Regions from separate parts of the Halomonas sp. XH26 genome, predicted to be linked through region 2. Evidence: riboswitches for the same ligand, from Rfam matches in the RefSeq annotation. Region 2 holds a riboswitch; each other region holds the start of a gene.

Region 1 (8,060 bases), 1.8 Mb from region 2:
GCGTTCGCGCTCCTCAGGCTCACCTTTCATGTCTATCCATAGGTGGCTGCCGGGCATTGCTTGCCAGTCATCGATTAGGCGTTCATCGCCTTCGCGCACATCGCCTTCTGACGTCGTTAGTAGGCTGCGAATCATGATCGTCCCTGTTAAGTTGGCTCACGGCTTAACGTTACGGCCTAACGCTTCGTCGATTAGGCAGATATGCCATTGTAACGCTGACGACAATAGACGCCAGCAACGCCCCTAGAAAAGGCCCCAACGTTGGGATACTGCCTGGAAAGGTAGCCGCCATGATGCCAGCTGCGATGCTTCCCTGGCTTAGCCATCCCGGTAGTATTGCCCCTACTAACCCAGCCATGCCGCCACCAATCGCCGCCATTGGCGTCATACGTTGCCATAGGCCGAGCAGCACAGGCACCACGATGGCAGCGCAAAGTAGGTCTGCTATCAAAAAGAGTCGCAGCACTGACAGTCCTTGCAGGGCAATAAATACCACCGGCACCATCATTGCGACCGTTATCCAACGTGCGGTCGTTAAAGATGCTGCATGTTGTTCACCGCCACGCCCAACTATCAGAGACGCTATACCGTTTTGCAGCGTATCGACACTTGAGGTCACTAGCGTGACTGCCAACACCAATGCAGGTAATGCCACCCAGGCAGGCGCATCTGTTAACAGCGCAAAGAAAGGAATAGGTGGTTCTCCCAAAGCAACACCGCTCATGGCGGCCATGATGCCGACACCGCCGATCACCATCACAACCAGTACGGTCAGACCGCCGCCTAGCCAAGCGCCACGACCTAAGCTCTGGTCATCCTGGGCAGCCCATACACGCTGCCAATAGCCCTGGTGAAAAAGATTGGCGGCGGTCACCGCAATCACGAGCGTCAGGGCAACACTGAGCGCACTTGCAATAGGAATAGAGGGCATGACTGCGTCATTCGGCATGGTTGGTAGCCGCCAAATCGCAACGCTACCTACGGCTAATAACAGGGCTAGTAAAAGCCATGCCTGCCAGCGATCCGTTGCGAGACTTGCGCGCAACCCACCAATCACCGTATACACCAAGGTAGTGAGCGCAACGCCAATAATCACTAGTGCAGGTGGTACATCGGAAAGCAGCGCGGTAATAGCACCTATCGCCGTCAGTTCCGCTGCTAAAAAACAGCCCATGTAGGCTACGGATACCAGTAGCACCCAATGACGCACCCCCTTGCCGTAACAAGCGTGGGCGAATTCGGCGATGCTTCTGCCTTCTGGCAATGCACGACGAATTTTTGGTCCGTACAACCCCAACACGATAAACGGCAGCGCAGAGCCAATGGCATAGCCTGCCAACGCTAAAGGACCAACAAAGGCACCAATTTCAGGCGGCGCAAACAGAATCCAGGCGCCCATTCCCGAGGCTAAAAAGGAGAATCCAAGTGTGGAAGCGGTTTGCGAGTTTCGTGCTGTGACATAGTCATCAAGCGACCCCTGCACATGACGTGCACGCAGGCCCAGAAAAGCAAAACAGAATAGCGCCGCACCAAGTACGGCTGACGTTAGGTAAGGCATGTCGCACTTCCTCCGCCGGTATGAACCGGATCAGGTTCCAGGGTCTGCGCAGTGCGCATTCTCAGCCCAACAGCTGCGGGCTCCCCTGGCGACAGTGAATGGAGACGCTATCCTCGGCGAAAGCGGCTCGTTAGTAAAGGCTGGGCGTTAGTAAAATTTATCCGCGAGTCACGCCTAGATGTGCGTCTTTATCCTACTAACGCGGTAGGCGTCCCATCAAATAAAACTCCTCATTGGGGGGCGTACCCGTCATGGTCACTAACCGATTCGACATGCCGAAAAAAGCAGCAATGGCGCCAATATCCCAACAGTCCTCTAGCGTAAAACCTACTTTCTCTAATGTTGTTTGCCACGCGGCAGAGAACTCCCCAACCTCAATCCCGCAGTGCAATGCAAAGTCCAGCATTACTCGATGGCGTTCGCTTAGCCCTGCCGCCAGATGATTGATAGCGACATTGTCAGCGACTAAAGGGTTTTTACTATAAATTCTCAATAGCGCGCCATGGGCAACAACACAATAGAGGCAACGATTGCGAGCACTGGTAGCCACAACAATCATCTCTTTCTCAGCTTTAGTCAGCGTGTCGGATTCACGCTCCATCAAAGCATCGTGATAAGCAAAAAAAGCGCGGAACTCCTCAGGGCGATGCGCCAGCATTAAGAATACATTGGGCACAAATCCCGCCTTGCTTTGCACTTTTAATATTGCATCACGAATATCGTCAGGCAGTTCATCCAGCGTTTCTGGTACACGGAAACGGCTAAGTCGATTAGTCATCGTTACACCTCACTTCCTGATTGAGCTTTAAATTTTTGTTTTGATTAAACAATTATGTTGTTGGATAACGCGATTCGGTAACAAAACACTAAACAAAGTGACTTTCAATCGCGGCTAACGCTGTCCATACTCTCAACTATTCAATGACCTATAAGCCGTGCAGTAAATACATCAAACGGCAATTAACAGGGACACCAAAATGCATTATTCCGAAGCCAAAGAGCATACGCCTGGGCGCTTGCATACTCTTTTTGCCGACCCTTATTGCGCATTTAAAAACGACACCGATGAGCGTCAGCTTCATATCCGGGTAATGCTGCACACCCTTCTTGCCCTGCCTATGCATCACGCGCGTGCCACCCTCCGAGTTATCCATGGCTGGGAAAACGGCGGCTTCGAGCCAAGTGATCTAAAGCACAAGGACTTCCCGCTTGCCTCTTTAGATGATTTCCACCGAGTGGTTAACGAGGTCTCCTCGAACCCTCAAGAACACGAGACGTCGTTAAGCGCTAGCACGTCGCTCCTCTCAGCACCACTAGCTAGCGTATTCGCCAGCGCAGAAGCCGATGGCATCATCGTTTCTGACAAGCTGCGCAGCACACCTGCCCGCTGGCCTGCTTTGAAAGGCGGTTTAGCCATTTATACGCTCTTCAAAATGTATCATCGCTTAGTTTATGGCGAAGATGATAACTACCGCTGCTCTCAGTGCGAAACACCCGATGGCTTGCGTGAGCTGCATGAATTTCATCTCGAAGAAGGTGAATTTGCGCTGCTAGTTCCTCACATAGTTCCTCACAACGCAAAAACGCCAACTGCCGCTCCCACCATTCTCGTTATGCACGCCAGTCAGCTTGGCCCTATCGGCCAGCTCCTAAAAAGAAGTCTGCCGTTATTTCAGGATACTTGATCCGAAACGTTAAAAGCCCCGCTTATCGCGGGGCTTTTTCATGGTGCAATTAACTCAACGAAATAGTGCTATTAATACCGCTAGATACATTTTCTGGCTCAAACCAGCGGGCAGTGACCGTTTTGGTCTGCGTCCAGAAGGTAATTGCCTGCTTGCCATTCGGCCCCAAGTCGCCAAGCTTGGAAGCTCGCGAACCCGTAAAACTGAAGTACGCGACGGGTACAGGGATCGGCACGTTGATACCAATCTGGCCTACGTCGATATCGGTTTCAAAGCGCCGTGCTACCCAGCCTGAGTTGGTAAAGATCGACGTACCGTTGCCGTTAGGGTTAGCGTTGATAAACGCAATGGCGTCATCCAGCGTTTCCACACTGACCACACACAGCACTGGACCAAAAATCTCTTCCCGGTACACCGTCATATCAGCGGTCACATCGGCAAACAGAGTTGGGCCAACAAAGTTGCCGTTTGGATAGCCATCTACCGTGCAACCACGGCCGTCCACCAGCAGCTTAGCCCCCTCTTTCTCACCCGCTGAAATAAGGCGTTCAACGCGCTCTTTCGCTTGTGGTGAGACAAGCGGCCCTAGGTCTGCATCGCGCTGAGTGCCAGGGCCAACTTTCATGCTGCGCGCGCCTTCCTCAATATCTTTCAGCCACTCTCGCGCTTCACCGACTAGCACGACAACCGAGTTAGCCATGCAGCGCTGGCCAGCAGCACCAAACGCCGAGCCGAGTAGGCTATCAATCGCCTGACTGCGGTTGGCATCCGGCATAACAACGCAGTGGTTTTTAGCCCCCATCATCGACTGCATACGCTTTCCAGCGGCGGCGGCACGGTTGTAAAGCAAGGAGCCCACATGGGTCGAGCCAATAAACGAAAGTGCTTTAATATCCTGATGGTCGGCGATTTGGTTGGCAACATCAGGACCGCCGTGAACCACGTTTAGAACGCCGGCTGGGACACCCGCCTCATGGGCAAGTTCAACCAGTCGCATGGTGGAACTGGGGTCTTGCTCAGACGGCTTCAGGACAAAGGTATTTCCCGTTGCGATGGCAAGCGGAAACATAAAACAGGGCAGCATAATCGGGAAGTTGAAGGCGGTAATACCTGCGCCAACGCCCAACGGCTGGTGCATAGTGTAAACATCGACTTCATTCGCGGCATTTTCCGCCAGTTCACCCAGCTGCAGCGACGTAATTGAACAAGCGTGCTCAACGACTTCTAAACCGCGCCCTACTTCACCTTCAGCGTCAGGCAGGGTTTTACCGTGCTCTTCGGTAATTAGCGCGGCTAATTCAGCAGTATTTTCGCGTATCAGTGCCTGAAGTTTCAGCATGATGCGCATGCGCTTGCCAAGCGGCACTTTACGCCACCCTTTAAAAGCTGTTTTAGCGCTGGCAATCGCGCGTTCCACCTCTTCGGCGGTACAAAATGGTACGCGGGCAACCACTTCCTGAGTAGCCGGATTTACCACATCACGCCAATCCTGGCTTTGTGACATGACTGGCTGGCCATCGATATACATAGGGATTTCACGAACGGACATGACTTCCTTCCTCAACGTTGTGTTTGTTATGAGACGCAAAGATGAACTCTAGGGTATATCAGTAAGTTGACGTAAACGTCAATTAGCCACTTGATAAAGAGTTAGCCAACTCAGCGCTGAGTAAGCAGCCTAGGACTGATGTTCCGCCATTAAAAGGCATCATAAACGCCGTGGAGAACATCAGTTTAGAGATTGGAATGGATGTGATGCCGATTAACGCTGGATAAGCCCGTTGGTTAACCACGGCAACCAGGCGAGAAGAACAAGGGTCACTAACGTTGCTAGCAAAAACGGCAGCAGCGAGCGAAATATTTTAAGCGGCGGCGCACCCGTCATTGAGGAAGCGATAAACAGCCCTGCCCCTACGGGAGGCGTTAACAACCCCATCACCAGGGTTAAACACACCACCACACCAAACTGATAGGGGCTAATAGCGAACTGGCTTTGGGCAATGGGCATTAAAATCGGCACCACTAAGATTAGCGCCGCAATGCCATCAATCACCATTCCCACTAACAGCAGTGCGCCAATCACCAGTAGCAAGAACACGAAGGGGTCGCTGGTCAACGCGGCAATCCATGCGGCGGCCATCTGCGGAAGCTGCTCATAAATCACCACCCAGCCAAACACACCAGCGGCGGCAATCAGCATGATGACCAACCCCGCATTAATCGCCGTGCGCGTTAGCACCTGGGGTAGCTGGCTTAAACGCAGGTCACCGTATACAAAGCGGCCCATGATTAAAGCCGCTAGGGAGGCCAGCGCAGCCGACTCGGTTGGCGTGGCAACTCCCCATAGGATGCCACCAATAATGATCACTGGAATGAACAGTGCTGGTAGCCCCCAAAGCAGGTCATGAAGCGCCTGAGAGCGAGTAGGCCACTGGCCTTTAGGGTATTGCTGAACCAAGCCTACCAAGGCAATCACTATAAAAAAGCTGGTTCCCAGGAGCAGCCCCGGCAGCAACCCAGCAATAAACATTTCCGCAATAGGCACTTGAGCCATGACGCCAAACAACACAAACAGCATGGAAGGTGGAATAATCGGCGACAGTAGCCCACCCGCGGCGGTAATCGCTGCGCTGTAGGATTTGTCGTAACCTTCCTGCTCCATTGCTGGCACCATCGCACGGGACATAATGGCAATTTGCGAGGCTGCTGAACCAATAATCGCCGCCATCATCATGTTGGCCACTAAATTGATATAGGCGAGACCACCGCGAAACCCTCCCACTAAAATACGCGCTAAAGCGATTAAACGGCGGGTTAAACCGCCTTCATTCATTAATTCGCCCGCCAACATAAATAACGGAATCGCCAGCAACCCATAGCTTTCAATGGCGCTAAACAGCTGTTGTGGATACGAATCAAATAACACCGTATTACCTGACATCTGGATATACCACATGGCAGTCAATGCCAGTACTAGCGCAATGGGCACAGCGCCGAGCAACAGCAGCAAGAAAACAGCAATCGTCATAAACGGACCGTCAATAGGGTAAGCAGGATTAGCGTAGCGTTTTGGCAGTGGGTGCTTGGGTCGGGGTTCGCCACTGTTTGAGTGACTGGATAAGATTTGTCCAGCCATGCAGGCTAAGGGAAAATGCAAACCACGGCACAATTAACCACGCCCAGAATTTTTTAACGCCAAGAGTGGAGGTGTTTTCAGCGTAAATAAAATTGAATGTTTGCCCTTGAAAAGCACGGGTATCAAACCCCGCTTGCACCAGTGCAAGTGGCTGATACCAACGCCAACAGAGCCACGCTAACAGCAGAGCAAATAACAGCACCATGGCATCTACCCAGATACCTATCAGTTTCCGGCCGGTTTGCGGTAGCAGATCACTCAGCAACGTGACCGCTATCCCCTGGCGGCGTTTAAACACCGTGGCGGCTATCAAAAAGGTCATCCAGATCATGGCATAAATTGCCAGCTCGCTAATCCAGTAAAGCGGACTACCTAGCGCGCGAAACGCAATATTGGTGAGAATCAGACAGGTAACCGCCGCTGCTAAAGCAGCGGCGGCAATCTCTTCACAGCGTGCAAGCCCTGATGAAAAACGTTGCAGCATATTACTCGTCACGTAAGCGGTCAGCTTCGGCGCGTAACGTTTCTAACATAGGTGCCTTAGGCGCCCAGATGTTTTCCCACTGTGCAATGGCGTCAGAGAAAAACTCAGCATCCGCTTCAACGATGTTGATATCCAAGGCGCGAATTTCCTCTTCCTGAGCGGCATCCTTCTCTTCAAAACCCACCAGCACGTTCTCTAGATGCTCAGCCATCGCAGTATCAATCAGCTCACGATCTTCTTCAGAAAGATCGCGCCATACTCTCCCAGACACGACGCCCACCATAGGGAACATCATATGGTTAGAAATCAGCAGGTTTTCTGCCTGCTCGTAGAATTTCAAAATCAAAATAGAGTCGAAATCCATATCAATGGCATCGACCTGACCGTTAGCCAGCGCGTCATATACTTCTAATAGCGGCATGGGTGCAGGGGCAGCACCAGTAGCCGTATAGAAATCACGAATCGGCTCGAAAGGGGTAATACGTAAACGCTGCCCCTGCAGATCGTCGGCGCTTTCAATAGGGTCACGACTGAGCACTTGGCGCATGCCTACCATGCCGTAGCCAACGCCAATTAAGCCGACTTCTTGTGGCATTAATTCGAGTAGTTCCCCAGCCGCGTCAGAACGCAACAGCCGTGCCGCGTGATTAACGTCATCGACCAAGTAAGGTGCGTATAGTGCGCCAAAATCGGGAATACGGTTGGAAATTTCGGCAATCGTCAAGAAAGCCATATCTAACGCGCCGGTTTGCAGCTGCTGAACCATTTGCGCTTCATTGCCAAGCTGCTGAGCTGGAAAAACACTAACGCTATGCTCGCCATCAGAGCGCTCGTTAAGTGTTTGGGCAAAGGCTTCCGCCTCGGTAGACCATAGATGCTGTGCAGGCGTGATAAGGCCGAGACGAAAATCCCGCGCTTGAGCACTCATGGCTGAAACGGCGAGCGTGGCTGTTGCGCAGGCAAGCGTAAGCGTTTTGATGCGATTCATGCAAAGCCTCTTGTATCCAGCGGAAGCGCCTAGAACGCTTCGCGTGTTTTTTTAATTGATAGGCTTTGAGAATACCTTAGCGTTAGCGTTAATGGCACCCGCCATTACGCTAACGCAACGGAGCTACTTACGCCGCTTCGTAAGCCGCTTTTAAGCGGTAGAACTCATCAACAATCGCTGCCATTTCAGTCGCGTCATACTCACATAAG
Region 2 (8,060 bases):
TTGTACGCCCTTTAGCACGTACGTCAAAACGAACGTTACGAATAACGCTTCAATCAGCCGACGCGTTAGCGGTCGGTTGCATTGATTTGTTATGGATTACGATCTTCGGGTTTTGACTCTCAAAGTACTTTAAATCCGATGGCTCTAAGTCAGTTTCCAGAAGCTCCTGAAGTTCCTTGTTAATTGGATAGAACCCACCATTAAGATATCCAAATCCACCCAAATATATTTCTTCTTTGTTAACAGACGAAGGAGTTACCGAATAGCAATACCCTTCGAAGCTAAATGGATGCATCATTCTTAGTACTTTTACGATGCTAGCGAAGTCCATTTCTTCACTAAATGATAAGACGTTGGCTTTTAGTTTTTTGTTTGTATTTGCTTTCCCGAAAATATGATCTATCGGAATTTCATTTTTCTTTAACTCACGCCTAATATCCTGAAAATCAGGGAGTAAATCACACAATGCAACTCCCCAGGGGTGCCAAGGACTTTCTGAAAGGCTTTCTTCGGGCTGTTTGTGTGTTGATGCAATAGCTTCTTTTTCTATTCTTACAACTTCAGATCGCAAGTCTGAAACCAGCGAAATTAATTCATCGTCCTTAGACAAAGTTACATATTCGCTTGTAGATTTATCCAAGTATTTAGAGTAGTACGAATCTTCTTGAAGCTCTGGCCTGAATTTGGTTTGTAGGAGAAAAATAGCGCCTATAAAAAGAGGAACATTGCAAATAGCCGCTATAATAAGCGTAGCTTTTAGCCATACTGGTTCATTAAATGCCGATGACGTGGCTAGAAGCGATCCATTTACAAGCACTAGACCGACTAGCCATGCAGCCAATAGCTGAATGGGTTTTGTAACTTTATGTGGATATATTTTTTGGTTTTCCATAGTCTCAACTTATTGTCTCCCATAACGCTCCACTCACCGGAATTTTAGGAGCGAAGCGAGTAAAATTTCCGAGTGCAGTGGCTTGTTATGTGTTTTCTGCGTATTTGATAGTCAATTCGTCTTCTAAATCAAAAATTGTCAATGCGTGTTTTATCTTCTCAAATTTTCCAATATTGTCTATGTTCCCTTCAATGAAATATGTGTCGTTTATTGGAACTGCTTGTCTTGGATTTCCTTCTTTTGGATTCTTGGTTAATGTAATTTTTTCTGCCAGATCAGTTGTGAAAAATGTCTCTGGTTGCAATTCAAAAAGCTGCTTAAACACTTCCGTGTACAATTTGGCGACTTGATTAACTTCAATTTTTTGGTCAAAGAAAACTGCATACTCTAACTTTTTATGTTTTGGATCTTCTGCTTCAAAAATATTCACCTCGTTGTTTTCTTCTATTTCTTCTATTTCAATGGCTGGTAGTCGCCAAATCTTTATGAAGCGTTCAGCAAGAAGGTCAAAACGTCTTTCAATTTCTGTTTTATCCCACTTTTCGGCAATTGATAAATATTTGTTTAGCCATAAACGACTGTCTTTATATCCTGCGTTTCCTAAATCTCTTTTAAATACAAATGGTTTGTTTCCAAGTTTTCCGTTATTACCCGATAAAGTCAAATTACCAATTGTATTCAAATAGGTTTCTTTGATTAAACTGTATTCATCTGCTCCTAAATCCACTTTCCATTTTGGGTCAGGATTTTGTGGGAAAATATGTTCTATGGTTATATCTGTGTTACCCTCAATTATTACTGGTTCGTTATTTTCAAAATTCTCAAGTCGCTCAAGTAGGTAAGTTCTGTTTTTTGATTTTATGTTGTAAACATCTTTTAGTTTAAGGCTTTCAATAACTTCCTTGTTTTTTGGAAAACGTTGTGAGCCCGGTCTTTTAAGTAGCCATTTTTGCAAGGTCAACAAATAATCGTTTTTATCCACTTTTTCGTAAAGCGTCATAAATATTTTATTCAGTGCGTTTGTTGGCAAACCAACAATAAATCTTCTCCAAGCAAAGGATTGTATGAAATCCATAACTTTTATAAATGTGGCTTTGTCAATTACGTTTTCTGAATAGTCTTCATAGACTTTCATTAAAAAGGGATAAGCCACATTTATTTCAAGTCTGTTTATATATTCAAGCTGTAATCTTATTTCTTTGTCCGTCTCGTTCTTTGGATTGAGAAGTTTATTGTAAAACTTAACAAGCGATTTTATTGGCGAAAGATTGGCTTCTAATTCTTGTAAATCAGTTGTTGGAAACTTTGCTTTAAACTCCAAATAAACTTTGCTTTTATTCGGAATTTTGTTGTTTACTAAAGTCAAATAATCTCTTATAAAATCAGAAACTTTGCTTGTATTCAAGGTTTCATCTTTTGCAAGTTTCTCAATGATCTCCCAATAATTGTTATAAATCTTATTTTGCTCTCTGCGATTAAGACCCATTAAAATATAGTTTCTAATCAAGTCTGCTTGTGATAACTCAAGACCTGTCGAGTTTAAACTCTCAAAAATTCTTTGTGGGTCGTCTTTCTCTCGGTCGAGCGAGATTTCAACAAACATCAGTTTTGCAAGTCCTTTCAATACGAACTCCAAATTTTCTTCAGTTATCCGACTATTGAAGTAGTTGAAATTGTCTATCACTTTTGAGAAGTCGCTAAATTCTTCGTCCTTATCACTTCTCAAAAGGTATTTTATGGCTTTGTCGTTATTTTCAGTTGGTCGAAGTTTTAGCTTTTCTTCTTCGGGTGCAAACTTGTTAGTCAGATAGGTTTCAGTAATTTCTGCCTCAAGTCCTTTGTCTCCAATTTCAATTGCCAAACGATAAAGAGCCAAATATATTAATGTCAATGTGGTCAATCTTTGTTGACCGTCTATTACGGTTAACTCCTTGATTCGTGAAGACGTGTAAACATCATCGTGAACATAAACAACGCTACCAATAAAGTGAGCATTCATTTTGCAACTTGTTCCAACTTCCAAAATGTCGTCAAAAAGTTGTTTGCATTGACTTGTCGACCAATCGTAATTTCTCTGATAAACAGGAATTACAAATTGGGTTTTATTTGAAGATAAAAAGTCTTCTACTTTTGTTTCGTTTGCTTTCACTTTCTATTTCCTGTTTTCAGCATATAACAGTGATTATACGCCTCGCTACAAACCCCCAATAAACGCGACGGCACATTCATTGGGGTTTTGTAGCCGCTCAATTTGACTCTACCCTATTGATTCCCAAGAGAGCAAAGCCAATTTTGGCAGTCTATCCGAAATTCGCGTGCTTGCGTGTGCCCCTTGCATCTCTTCTCTCCTCCTCCTAGACTGCTTGGCACTAACTGCTTGACGGGGTGCCGGTGAATCCGGCTGAGATGGCGCAGGGCGTATCCACTTGATACTGCCAAAGCGCTGGTCCCGCTGAACCTGATCCGGCTAATGCGCTGCTCCTATGACGAGCGCGCGGGTACCGGCGTAGGGATCAAGCGATGGCCTCGGCTTAGCTTCACGCCACCTTCTGCGCCATTCCCTCGATCTCAACCGCCCACCTTCCGGATCATCACTACCGGAGGCACCATGGGCTACCGCTTTGCTGATCTTACTAATGCCTGCCATGACGACTGGCGCGCCTATATTGAGCACGATTTTGTCCGCCAGTTGGGTACCGCCGCGCTACCAGAAGCATCGTTTCGCCACTATTTGAAACAGGATTACCTGTTTTTGATTCACTTCGCCCGCGCCTACGCGTTGGCCGCCTATAAAAGCCCTACGCTGGCTGACCTGCGCCAAGCCCATGAAGGTTTAAAAGCCATTGTGGATGTGGAGCTGGGCCTGCACGTTGGCTTTTGCCAGGAGTGGGGGATTTCCGAGCAAGAGCTGGCGGAGCTTCCCGAAGCCAGAGCCACCTTGGCGTATACCCGCTACGTATTAGACACCGGCAATCGCGGCGACCTGCTCGATTTACATGTAGCGCTGGCCCCTTGCCTAGTGGGCTACGGAGAAATTGCCAACTGGCTGAACGCTCAGCCTTCTACCCTACGCGGCAGCCAAAACCCTTTTGATGCTTGGATAGCGATGTACGAAAGCGAGGAGTTTCAGGCCGCCATGCAGGCTGAGCTTGAATGGCTCAACGCCCGCCTGGCCGATGTTACCCCCGCCCGCTTTGCCGAGCTGAGCAAGATCTTCCGCGACGCTACGCGTCTGGAAATCGACTTCTGGCAGATGGGTCTAGATCTGATAGACAGCGATCTAACAGACAAAAGTCTCACCCATTAAGCCAACACAACAACCATAATCAACAACGAAGGAAGACGACCGTCATGACGAAGACTTTAGAAACTAAAACTTTAAAAGCTAAGACCTCAAAAACTGAGACCGTAACAAGTAGAACCAGCCATTTTTTAGCAGAAACCGCCCAAGTCGATGCCGCCGCCATTCAACCGCTGCCCGCCTCGCGCAAGGTGTACGTTGAAGGCTCACGACCCGATATCCGCGTGCCGTTTCGGGAAATCACTCTATCGCCCACTAAAACCAGCAGCATTGATGAAGAGAACCCGCCGCTGCTGGTGTACGACACCTCTGGCCCTTACACCGACCCAGCCGCCAACAACGATTTACGCAAAGGCCTACCCGCCCTGCGCCGCGCCTGGATTGAAGAGCGCAACGATACTGAGTTCCTTGACGGCCCCACCAGTGAGTACGGCAATCGCCGCGCTAACGACCCAACGCTTGCTCAGTTGCGTTTTGATTTAACGCGCACCCCGCGCCGAGCAAAACCAGGTAAGAATGTCACCCAACTGCACTATGCGCGCCAGGGCATTATTACTCCTGAAATGGAATTTATTGCCATCCGCGAGAACCAGCGCCGCCAAACGTTAGGCACCGCTGAAGTGGAGCGTATTCTTGGCCACCAGCACCCTGGCCAGAGCTTTGGTGCAAAATTGCCGGAAGAGATCACGCCGGAATTTGTGCGCGACGAAGTCGCCCGTGGCCGCGCGATCATCCCCAACAATATCAACCACCCAGAATCCGAGCCGATGATTATTGGCCGTAACTTCCTGGTGAAGATTAACGGCAACCTGGGTAACTCGGCAGTTACCTCGTCGATTGAAGAAGAAGTCGACAAAATGACCTGGGGTATCCGCTGGGGATCGGACACCATCATGGACCTTTCCACTGGCCAGAATATTCACGAGACCCGTGAGTGGATTATCCGCAACTCGCCGGTGCCGATTGGTACAGTGCCGATCTATCAAGCGCTTGAGAAGGTCAACGGCATTGCCGAAAACCTGACCTGGGAAGTGTTCCGCGACACCTTGATTGAACAAGCTGAACAGGGCGTGGATTACTTCACCATTCACGCGGGCGTGCTGTTGCGCTATGTGCCAATGACTGCCAACCGGGTGACCGGCATTGTCAGCCGTGGCGGTTCCATTATGGCCAAATGGTGTCTGTATCATCACCAGGAAAGTTTCCTGTATACCCACTTCGAAGAGATCTGTGAGATCTGCAAGCAGTACGACGTAGCGTTTTCGTTGGGCGACGGTCTGCGCCCCGGCTCAGTCGCCGATGCCAACGACGAAGCACAGTTCGCTGAGCTGGAGACCCTGGGTGAGCTGACGAAGATTGCCTGGAAACACGACGTTCAGGTGATGATCGAGGGCCCTGGCCATGTGCCCATGCACCTGATTAAAGAGAACATGGATAAGCAGCTTGAGGCGTGCCATGAGGCACCTTTCTATACCCTCGGCCCACTGACCACCGATATCGCCCCCGGCTACGACCACATTACCTCGGGCATCGGTGCGGCCATGATCGGCTGGTTTGGCTGTGCAATGCTCTGCTATGTGACACCGAAAGAGCATTTGGGTCTGCCAAATAAAGATGACGTCAAAACCGGCATCATCACCTACAAGATTGCCGCTCACGCAGCAGACTTGGCCAAGGGCCACCCGGCAGCACAACGTCGCGATAACGCGCTTTCCAAGGCACGCTTTGAATTCCGCTGGGAAGACCAATTCAATCTGGGGCTAGACCCGGACACCGCCCGTGAATTCCACGATGAAACCCTGCCGAAGGACTCCGCCAAAGTGGCCCACTTCTGCTCCATGTGTGGGCCGAAGTTCTGCTCCATGAAGATCAGCCAGGAAGTACGCGATACCTATCGGGACCGCGCGCCGGAAAATACCGCTGAAAGCGATTCCGAGGCAGTCAAACGTGGCATGCAGGAGCAAGCGGAGAAGTTCCGCCGCGAAGGCAGCGAGCTATATCAGGAAGTTTAAAATAGCAGCCTGTAAGTTTCGCTAATAACGAGTGGCTCTTGGGTCTTACACGACTTCAAGAGCCATTTTTTAATCAAGGAGAGGTTAGTTTAATTTAAGTTGTGTATGATTATCATTCACAGTGTATTTTATTCTAAATATTCAATTTAAAGCCAACATTTTTCAAAGGACTGACTCTAGATGAGAACGAAACTATCCTTGGCTGTTTCTCTTGCCCTTCTCAGCACGGGCGTACTGAGTGGCTGCAGCGATGATAGCGCGCCAACAGCATCAGGCACCCAGCAGGAAGCACCAAAAAACCTCTCAGCTTCCCTGTTGAAATATATCCCCGCCGACTCTCCCTATTTTGTGGCAACACGGGAGTCAATGCCTGAACAAGATGCCTTTGCTCTTTACCAGCGCATGCAGCCAAAGGATAGCCTTGAAGCTGACTTGGATGAACTGCGCGACATGCTACACGAGATAGACGATGACGTGTTGCATTCGCTGATGTCACTGTTGATCGCGATGGGGGAAGAGTTTGTCGGGGTTGAAACACTCGATGATATTCATGCGCTGGGCTTTAAAATGAGCCCCCAGGTCGCTTTATACGGACTGGGTATCTTGCCCACTCTGCGTATGGAATTGCAGGATGAAGACGCTTTCCGCGAAACGCTGCAGCGCATCCTCACCAATGCAGATATCAATCCGAGTACGGCCACAACAGATGAAAAAGAGTACTGGGTGCTAACACAAGATGGTCCGATCAAAGCCATCATGGCCATTATCGATAAGCAACTGCTGATGTCGGTGGTGCCAGAAAATGTCAGTGATGAGTTGCTATCACAGGTGCTGGGTAGCACCCTGCCTGACAGCAGCATTGGTGATACCGGCGCCCTAGAGGAAATTGAACAGCGTCATGGCTTCACGCCCTATGGTGCTGGGGAAATCGACTCATCACGCCTGCTTAGTGAGCTGAGTACCCCCACACACTTAGGTACTCAAGCACTATTGGACGCAGCTGATGCAGAGCGGCTGGATCTCTCCGCCTGCCAAGCAGATATTGACCGCATCACCAATCGCTTCCCTGGTCTTGTAATGGGCATGCGTGAGTATAACCTCGACCGTATGGAGATGAATCTTATACTGGAAACCGATGAGGCTATTGTCAGCGATCTTCGTGCAATGACCGCTCAGGTTCCGGGCCTTGGTAGCACAGACGGCATGGCCAGCTTTGGGCTAGGCCTGAATCTACCGGTGCTGATGCAAACTGTTCAGAAGTATGCTCAGGAAGTGCGTCAAAACCCGTTTAGCTGTGATGAGCTACAGGAATTAAACAGCACCTGGAATGAGATCAATAAAGCGATCAACAATCCAGTCGCCATGATGATTGGCCCATCCCTGTCTGGTTTCAGAGCACGCCTTAACAACCTGACAATGAAAGATGGCGAGCCCACTGGCACTGGTCTCCTGACCCTCGCTTCGCAAAACCCGCTTGCACTGCTGTCTACAGCAAGCGCGTTCGCGCCTGATTTAGGGACACTTGGACTTGAACCCGGTGGAGAAGCCAAAAAAATTGACAGCATGATGCTGCCACCAGACTCACCAGAGTTCTACGCGGCCATGTCTGAAAGCGCCATTACCTTGGGCGTTGGCATCAGCGATTCCGAAACACTACAGGAAGAACTGCAAGCCCCTGTTTCCGAGCGTGACCTACTGGTTCATGGCCATCTGACGGGTGAGTTCTACCATTCACTGGCCGATGTCATAGCGCAAATGCCCTCCGATGAATTGGCAGAGCTTGATATTGATTTGCTCAAGCAATATAGCGATATCTACAAGAACATGGAGTACTGGTTCAGAGTGGATGATGCAG
Region 3 (8,060 bases), 760 kb from region 2:
GTTATATGTCGCTTTTCTCTTCATCGCGCTGGTGGGTGGGTGTTTCGGCCATGCTGGCATTGCCTGCGGCAATGGCTAACGACCGTGTTCAGGTAGTGACCAGCTTCTCTATCTTGGCTGATATGGTCGAAAACGTGGGCGGCGAGCACGTTGACGTAACGTCGCTTGTCGGCCCTGACGGCGATGCGCATGTTTATTCGCCAAGCCCAGGCGACGCCCGCGCGCTGGCCAGCGCAGATGTGGTGGTCTTTAACGGACTGCTGTTTGAGGGCTGGATGGAGCGTTTGATTGAGTCTAGCGACTATACGGGTGCATTGGTCACCGCAACCAACGGCATTCAACCCCGCGCCTTTGCCAAACACGATCATGAAGAACACGGCCATGACGATCATGGACACGACGACCATGGACACGACGACCATGGCCACGACGATCATGGCCACGGGCACGACGAGCACGATCACAGTGAACATGACCATGGTGATGACGACCCTCACGCATGGCAGGATCTACAGCAGGCAAAGGTCTACGTTACCAATATTCGCGATGGCTTAATCGAAGCAGACAGTGCTAATGCTGAAAGTTATCAAGCGAATGCTGAGCGCTATTTAGCGACAATAGACGAGGCTGATCATGAAATTCGTGATTTGCTGAGCGATATTCCCGCTTCTGCCAGCGTGATTACCGGCCATGATTCGTTTGGCTATTTCTCAAACGCTTATGGGGTGAACTTTCTTTCCCCTGTCGGCCTTTCTACCGAGGCTGACCCCAGCGGCGCCAGCATGGCCGCGCTGGTGGATGTCATCGAACAGGAAAACGTGCAGGCGCTGTTCCACGAGAACATGACCAACCAGGCGATCATCAATCAGCTCGCCGAAGAAACCGGCCTACCGATTGCTGGCACGCTGTATGCCGATGCACTGGCCAGCGAAGGCGATGCCAGCACTTACCTAGGCATGATGCGTCATAATGCGAACGTGCTGCACTCAGCATTAGCTGAACCGGGTCATGACGATCATGCTCATGAACACGATCATCATGGTCATGAGCATTAAGCCAAAAAGTTAACTATTGAATACCGCCGCAGGGCGGTATTTTTTTGCGTTGCATTTTGTCCCAGGGATGGGGAGACTTGCACTACTGCTGTAAATTTTCATCTCTGTAAATTCCCCCCTGCAAAGAGCCAACACCATGCGCCTGAACGCCGATTTTAGCCACTTTGCCAGTGTCACGCCGGATCAGTACCATTGGGTGGACTCCCCCAGCGCGGGTGTAGAGCGCATGATGCTAGACCGCATTGGCGACGAAGTCGCCAGAGCCACTAGCTTGGTACGCTACGCGCCCAACAGCCAGTTCAACCGCCATACTCATGGTGGTGGTGAAGAAATTTTAGTGCTGGAAGGTGTCTTTGCCGATGAGCATGGCCGTTACCCGGCAGGCAGCTACTTACGCAACCCGATTGGCACTGGTCATACCCCGCAAATAGGGGAAGAAGGCGCACTTATTCTGGTGAAGCTACACCAGTTTGATGAAAACGATATTCTGCAACTGGCCGTGCCTGCCCATAGGCTGCCCTGGCAGCCCGACCGACGGCCAGGTATTACTTACAAAATGCTGCACACCTATAGTTCAAAACAGTATGGCCCAGAACGAGTCAGCCTAGAGCGCTGGGAAGCCAATACACTAGTGTCTTATCCACCGCTTGCCGGTGGTTTAGAGCTGTTTGTACTGGAAGGCTCTCTGCTCAGTGATGAGCAGGAATATGCTACCGGCAGCTGGTGCCGCTACCCAGTAGGTGCGGCACCTCAGTTACGCGCGGGTAATGAAGGCGTGCAGCTTTATCTAAAACGCGGGCACTTAGCCACTGTTAAGCTACCCAGCTAATCTACAAAACTGTTTACAAATCTAGCCTACCAAGCCAATAAACGGCAGCAGCGTTAATAGGGCGATCAGCACCACGGCAACGATTACCAGTACGACTTGCACGGGGTGGGCGAGGAAGCGCCGCCATAATGTTGGTGCATTGCCACTGGCAACCGCTTCTTCGTGCTCTCGCCGTGCTTTAGCTTGACGCTTTTCCTGATACGCCGCCAATGCCGCTTCAGCGGCCTCGCGCTGAGCAGTGTTACGCAGCCAAATTGCATCGACACCCAGGCGAAAAAAGCCCGCCTGGTTTCATAGACATCAAAGCCCTGCTCATCTAGCAATTGGCGTACTTCCAACGCCTCTTCATCGGTCACGTGGCGTAGCCGAAACAGCAAGTGGGCCATATTAGTCGCCCATGGCTGCCATGCGGTCTGCCTGAATCACTTCGATCCAGTAGCCATCTGCATCTTTGACAAAGATAACGTCTTTCATCTTGCCCTGGTCCGCGCGCTTGATGAACGTCACCTCATGCTCATCAAACCATGCTTGAGCAGCTTCTAAGTCAGGCACACTAAAGCAGATATGACCAAACCCTTGAGGCTCAGCGTTACCGTCATGATAGGCAAAGTCCTGCTGATCTTCTGTGCCCCAATTATGCGTCAACTCCAGCAAGCCTTTCTGACTGAAGGTCCAGGCAGTGCGTGCTTGAGTATCTTCTGGCACGTTATCGCTGCTTTCGAGATTGGCTAGGAAGTAGAGCGAAAACTGCATCTCTTCGAAATCCAATCGGCGTAGCACCTGCATTCCAAAAACCTTAGAGTAGAACGCTAGCGCACGTTCGGGATCCTTCACCCGCAGCATGGTGTGATTTAAGCGAAACCCTTGGGTTTGCGGCGCTACGGGCGCGACTCCGGAATGTTGTTCGCCTTGAAAACTCATTTTGCTCTCCTGTCGCTAATGCTGATCATTGAATCCATTGAGCCTCACTTACCGCTTACCATGGGGGCTTTAGAGCCATAATACCAGCCCTTACAAGCATGTAGGATTCACTAACGCAGTGTCACATTAAGCACACTGGCAATACTAAACAAAACCCCTACACTTATTATTCATAAACTTTACAAAAAGCAGTTCCCGCAACATGAGCGATGCCCCACCTTTGAGGCGCCCACAGGAGTTTTCCATGACCGCGATTGATATGCCCCTCGGTGACCACATAACGTTAAAGCAGTTAGCCCATGCCATACACAATGGCTTTTCACCGATTGTGGAAGTTGAATCAATGGATGGTATCTATAAGGTTCGCTTCCATCACGCGAACGGTGTTTCTGATTTAACCAGTGCTGAGGGGCATGTCAGCACGTTTTTGGGCACCGGTGAGATTCGCGACACCCTTGGACAGCTGGGCCTCACTCATGGCGTGCTTACGTTTGCCGACCAGTGTGGCGATGAAATGATTGGTGTTGAGGGTAAGGCGATAACGCCTGATGAGATGCTCACCTACGGAACACGCATCTCGTTTCGTTGATATTTGCTCATAGCGCTGCCCAGGCTTTACAGATTGATCTAAGCCAAGGATAGTACCATCACGACAGGGGCGCCCTTGCTTAACGGGCTGAGAAGCACCCTTTGAACCTGAACCGGATAACACCGGCGTAGGGAGTCGTGGTGCAACTGCATCACCTCCCAGCCGGGAGGATATTATGCCTTCACGCCCACTCGGCGATTATCTCCGCGATCTGCGCGCTGCCACACCGCTGGTACATTGCATTACCAACTATGTGGCGATGAATAGCACCGCTAACTTGCTATTGGCGACAGGTGCTTCCCCCGCCATGCTGCATGCTCAAGAAGAAGTGGCGGAGTTCACGGCTATTTCTGGCGCGCTGTCCATTAATATTGGCACCCTCTCTTCCCCTTGGGCTGACGCCATGGCAGTCGCCGCGCGCACTGCTCATGAAAACCATATTCCGTGGGTGCTTGACCCTGTGGCTGTTGGTGCTACCACATTTCGCCTGCGTGTTTGCGAGACGCTGCTGGCTTATCAGCCTAGCGTTATTCGTGGCAACGCCTCAGAAATTCAGGCACTTAACGGACTCGCCAGCCAAGGGCGTGGAGTCGATGCGACTGCTAGCACCCAAGAAGCTACAACCGCAGCCATTGCGTTAGCACAGCAACATCGCTGCGTGGTGGCGGTCACTGGCGAGAGCGATTTCATCACCGATGGCACGGATCATTATCGGCTTAAAGGTGGGCACGCACTCATGCCTCGCGTGACTACCTTGGGCTGCGGATTGAGTGCGCTGGTGGCAAGCTTTGTGGCCGCAAGCCGCGAGCAGCCGCTGGAGGCCAGCTTGGCCGCCTTGGCGTGTTTCAGCATCGCTGGAAGCCGTGCAGGCGAGCAGGCTCAAGGCCCTGGCAGTTTCCAGGTGGCGCTATTGGATGCGCTGTATCAATTATCCCCTGACGACCTTTCGACTCTTGCTCAATGGGAGGCGGTGCATGCCGTTTGATCTTTCACTCTATTTAGTCACCGATGCTGGTCTGTGCGCTGGCATGGGTCTGGAAAAAACCGTTGAAGCTGCTGTGCAGGGCGGCATTACCATGGTGCAGCTACGCGATAAACACGCTAGTGACGAGCACATGATCGCCCAGGCCAAACGTCTCAAAGCGATGTTGGCTGGCAGTGGTGTCCCTCTGATCATTAATGATCGCCTGAACGTGGCGTTCGCCAGCCAAGCGGATGGCTTACATGTCGGGCAAAGCGACACAGCTGTTCAAGCAGCGCGAGCCACTCTTGGCCAACACGCCATTATCGGGCTTTCGATTAACACCCTAGCCCAACTTCAGGAGGCACCTGTCGAATTGCTCAATTACGTCGGTTTAGGGCCCGTGTTTGCAACTGGCAGTAAACAAGACCACGCCCAGCCAATTGGCTTTGATGGGCTGGCACGGCTTGCCAATGCTTGCCAACTTCCCAGTGTCGCGATTGGCGGACTAAAAGCTGAACACATGGCTCAAGTGAAAGCCGCTGGGGCAAACGGTGTTGCGGTTATTTCTGCTATTTGTGGTCAGCCAGACCCCCGCCTGGCTGCACAGGCATTCCACGCGCAATGACCCAGCTCGACCATATCGCGGCGTTTGTAAAGGTCGCTGAGCTGGGTAGCTATACCCGCGCGGCCGAGGCGCTAGACCTTTCTCGCACGCGGGTATCTCGCCAAGTGATGGCGCTTGAAGAGGCATTGGGTGCTCGGCTTATTCAGCGCACCACCCGGCGGCTGCACCTCACTGAAGCGGGAGAACGCTATCTCGTTCGTGCGCAAAGCATTCTGATCGCTTTGGACGAGGCAGCGGCAGAAATCGGCAGTGGCACCAGTACGGTGAGCGGGCAGTTGCGCATCAATGGCCCGATGAGCTTCGGCACACGCTATCTTTCACCGCTGGTTGCACAGTTTATGCAAACGCACCCTGGGCTTGAGGTGCGTTTGGATCTAAACGACCGCCGCGTTGATTTGCTGGAAGAGGGCTACGATGTCGCCATTCGTATTGGCAACCTGCCCGACTCTAGCTTAGTGGCGCGACGGCTCACCCAGTGCCGGATGCTGTTTTGCGCATCACCTGATTACCTCGCCCAGTATGGCACGCCGCTGACTAGTGAAGACTTGGCATCTCACCGCTGCCTTCGCTACCGAAGCGGCCAAAACAGTGGCGATTGGCGGATTGGTCATCAACTACTTAGTATTTCTGGCCCCCTAGAGAGTAATAATGGCGATATGCTGACGCATGCAGCTGAAGCAGGCTTAGGGATAGCGCAACAGCCCAGCTTTTTAGTGACTGATAGCATTGCGAACGGGCGCCTAGTGCCGATTTTGCAGAATCTGCCGCCTGCGTTGCTAGACATCCATGCGCTTTATCCAGCCCGACGCTATTTACCTGCCAAAGTAGAGCGCTTTATTGAGTTATTAGCGGCGGCGTGGGGTGACCCACCAGTATGGGAAATTGAGCTCGGATTGTCGCCTTTATCGCAACAGTGAAGTGCATTAACAGTGGATTATCTCAGTGGCTTTCATCTGTAAAGTGGCACTATCGCATCCAACGTGATGCTCGCGACTAAGAGAGACGGCTATGACCACTGCTAATACTTCACCACTCACCCTCCATGCCACCGCCTTGCTACGTATCAGTTTAGGCGTAATGGCCTTAGCTCACGGCTTGCTTAAGGTGTTTGTCTTCACCCTGCCAGGCACTGTCAGCTATTTTGAATCCCTGGGCTTACCGGGTGTTCTTGCTTACTTAACCATTGCTGCCGAAGTAGGTGGTGGCCTAGCACTTTTACTGGGCATCTATACTCGTTGGGTAAGCCTTGCTCTAGTACCCGTGCTGCTAGGTGCAGCCTCGGTACACCTGGGTAACGGCTGGCTGTTCTCAAACCCGGGTGGTGGCTGGGAATTCCCTATTTTCTGGACGATTGCTCTGGTGGTACAGGCAGGCCTAGGTGGCGGTAGCGCTGTTGTCAGCCGCAAATTCGCTTAACCGCTCTGCCCGCATTGGCTTCGGCTTGTGCGGGCATCATTAGCCCGCTATAGGCTAACGGAGGTACTAAAATGCTACCCAGCCTGTTTATTTCCCATGGTTCCCCCATGTTGGCGCTGAATAAAACGCCGGCCCACGCTTTCCTACGCGAGCTGGGAAAACGCCTCTCCCCTCGCGCGGTGGTCGTCGTATCAGCCCACTGGGAGAGCCTCACGCTCAAGGTCAGTACTAGCGCACAACCAGAAACGATTCATGATTTTGGCGGGTTTCCACAAGCCCTTTTTGAGTGCCAGTATCCAGCCCCTGGCAACCCTGAATTGGCGGAACAAATTGCAGTATTATTGGATGCTGAGCGCGTTGAGCGCGGCCTTGATCACGGCGCCTGGGTACCACTTTCGCTGATGTTTCCAGAGGCCAATGTACCGGTCGTTTCCCTGTCGCTACCTGTGCGTTGGGAAAATGACGCGCTAGTCACGCTCGGCGAGCGCCTATCGGCATTGCGAAAAGAAGGGGTTCTGATTATTGGCTCGGGCAGCCTAACCCATAACTTATATGAAACCCTGCCCCAGGACAGCCCCACCCCCGCCTGGGTAGATGAGTTTGCCCAGTGGGTTAGCGAACACATTGAAGACAATGATCGCCAGGCATTACTTCACTGGGAGCGTGCTCCAAAAGCGCTGGAAAACCACCCGACCCCAGAACACTTCCAGCCCTTACTGGTGGCCATGGGGGCAGGCGGAGATGGAACTCAGTTACACCACAGCGTGGAACATGGCGTACTGGCGATGGATGTCTACGCGTTTAGCTAATAGCAGTGCCTAACGATACAAATTGAGCTTTTCGGGGTGGATCAAGATCGCGCATTAAAAGCGCAAATTCACTCTGTTCCGGGCTAATGCTAACACCTGGCACGGGGAGGCGAACTCGGTGCCCTGAGCCAGGTGCAGCGCGCTGGGCTTCGCCGCGAACGTTCTCCATGTGTTCAAGCACGAAGCGGTGATTGCCACTTGGCAACATGAGCTCCATGCTGTCCCCCACTTCAAAGCGGTTTTTGACCTCGATGTCTAACCAGCCACGAACAGGATCGTAGCCCAGCACTTCACCGACAAACTGTTGGTGCACACCGATGGAGCTACCCTGCTGATAACTTTGAAATTCATCGTGAACATGGCGACGATAGAAGCCTTCGGTATACCCTCTGTTCGCTAAGTTCTCCAGCTCATCCATTAATCCCATATTAAAGGGGCGGCCAGCAACGGCGTCATCGATGGCGCGGCGGTAAACCTGTGCGGTCCGTGCGACGTAGTAATGAGACTTTGTCCGCCCTTCGATCTTAAGCGATGCTACTCCCATTTCTGTCAGTCGCGCCACGTGCTGTACTGCACGCAAATCCTTGGAATTCATAATGTAGGTGCCATGCTCATCTTCATACACGGGCATCAGCTTGCCAGGGCGAGTGACATCCTCGATCAGCGCTGAGAGCTCGTCCTGGTCGGCCACCGCCGTATCAGCGACGTGCTGAGCTGGCAACAGGTCACCCGTATCATCTTGAGTGGCTGCTATGGTGTTATATTTCCAACGACAGGCATTCGTGCAGGTGCCTTGGTTGGGGTCGCGGTGATTAAAATAGCCAGACAGCAGACAGCGTCCTGAGTAGGCAA

The links. A riboswitch is a leader RNA that binds a small molecule or an ion and turns the genes downstream of it on or off. The one in region 2 is predicted to bind thiamine pyrophosphate.
Region 1: linked by a shared signal. The riboswitch ahead of J4377_RS12975 (sodium:solute symporter) and the one ahead of tenA (thiaminase II) in region 2 are both predicted to bind thiamine pyrophosphate.
Region 3: linked by a shared signal. The riboswitch ahead of thiM (hydroxyethylthiazole kinase) and the one ahead of tenA (thiaminase II) in region 2 are both predicted to bind thiamine pyrophosphate.

What each region holds. Positions count from the first base shown of each region.
Region 1 covers NZ_CP071889.1:2,833,600-2,841,659, forward strand. Annotated here, with positions in the region: gene corA (magnesium/cobalt transporter CorA) at 1-135, opposite strand, end outside; gene J4377_RS12975 (sodium:solute symporter) at 170-1,558, opposite strand; TPP riboswitch at 1,548-1,655, opposite strand; gene J4377_RS12980 (peroxidase-related enzyme) at 1,755-2,336, opposite strand; gene J4377_RS12985 (hypothetical protein) at 2,536-3,243, shown strand; gene J4377_RS12990 (CoA-acylating methylmalonate-semialdehyde dehydrogenase) at 3,293-4,792, opposite strand; gene J4377_RS12995 (TRAP transporter large permease) at 5,006-6,271, opposite strand; gene J4377_RS13000 (TRAP transporter small permease) at 6,300-6,863, opposite strand; gene J4377_RS13005 (TRAP transporter substrate-binding protein) at 6,865-7,851, opposite strand; gene J4377_RS13010 (DUF3581 family protein) at 7,979-8,060, opposite strand, start outside.
Region 2 covers NZ_CP071889.1:1,013,339-1,021,398, reverse strand. Annotated here, with positions in the region: gene J4377_RS04675 (hypothetical protein) at 50-892, opposite strand; gene J4377_RS04670 (DUF262 domain-containing protein) at 978-3,041, opposite strand; TPP riboswitch at 3,264-3,422, shown strand; gene tenA (thiaminase II) at 3,501-4,199, shown strand; gene thiC (phosphomethylpyrimidine synthase ThiC) at 4,244-6,205, shown strand; gene J4377_RS04655 (hypothetical protein) at 6,386-8,060, shown strand, end outside.
Region 3 covers NZ_CP071889.1:251,850-259,909, reverse strand. Annotated here, with positions in the region: gene J4377_RS01250 (metal ABC transporter solute-binding protein, Zn/Mn family) at 6-1,055, shown strand; gene J4377_RS01245 (cupin domain-containing protein) at 1,192-1,884, shown strand; partial or broken gene J4377_RS01240 (DUF6164 family protein) at 1,906-2,270, opposite strand; gene gloA (lactoylglutathione lyase) at 2,272-2,805, opposite strand; gene J4377_RS01230 (hypothetical protein) at 3,050-3,394, shown strand; TPP riboswitch at 3,450-3,545, shown strand; gene thiM (hydroxyethylthiazole kinase) at 3,570-4,379, shown strand; gene thiE (thiamine phosphate synthase) at 4,369-4,983, shown strand; gene J4377_RS01215 (LysR family transcriptional regulator) at 4,980-5,900, shown strand; gene J4377_RS01210 (DoxX family protein) at 5,992-6,399, shown strand; gene J4377_RS01205 (class III extradiol ring-cleavage dioxygenase) at 6,471-7,208, shown strand; gene yegQ (tRNA 5-hydroxyuridine modification protein YegQ) at 7,201-8,060, opposite strand, start outside.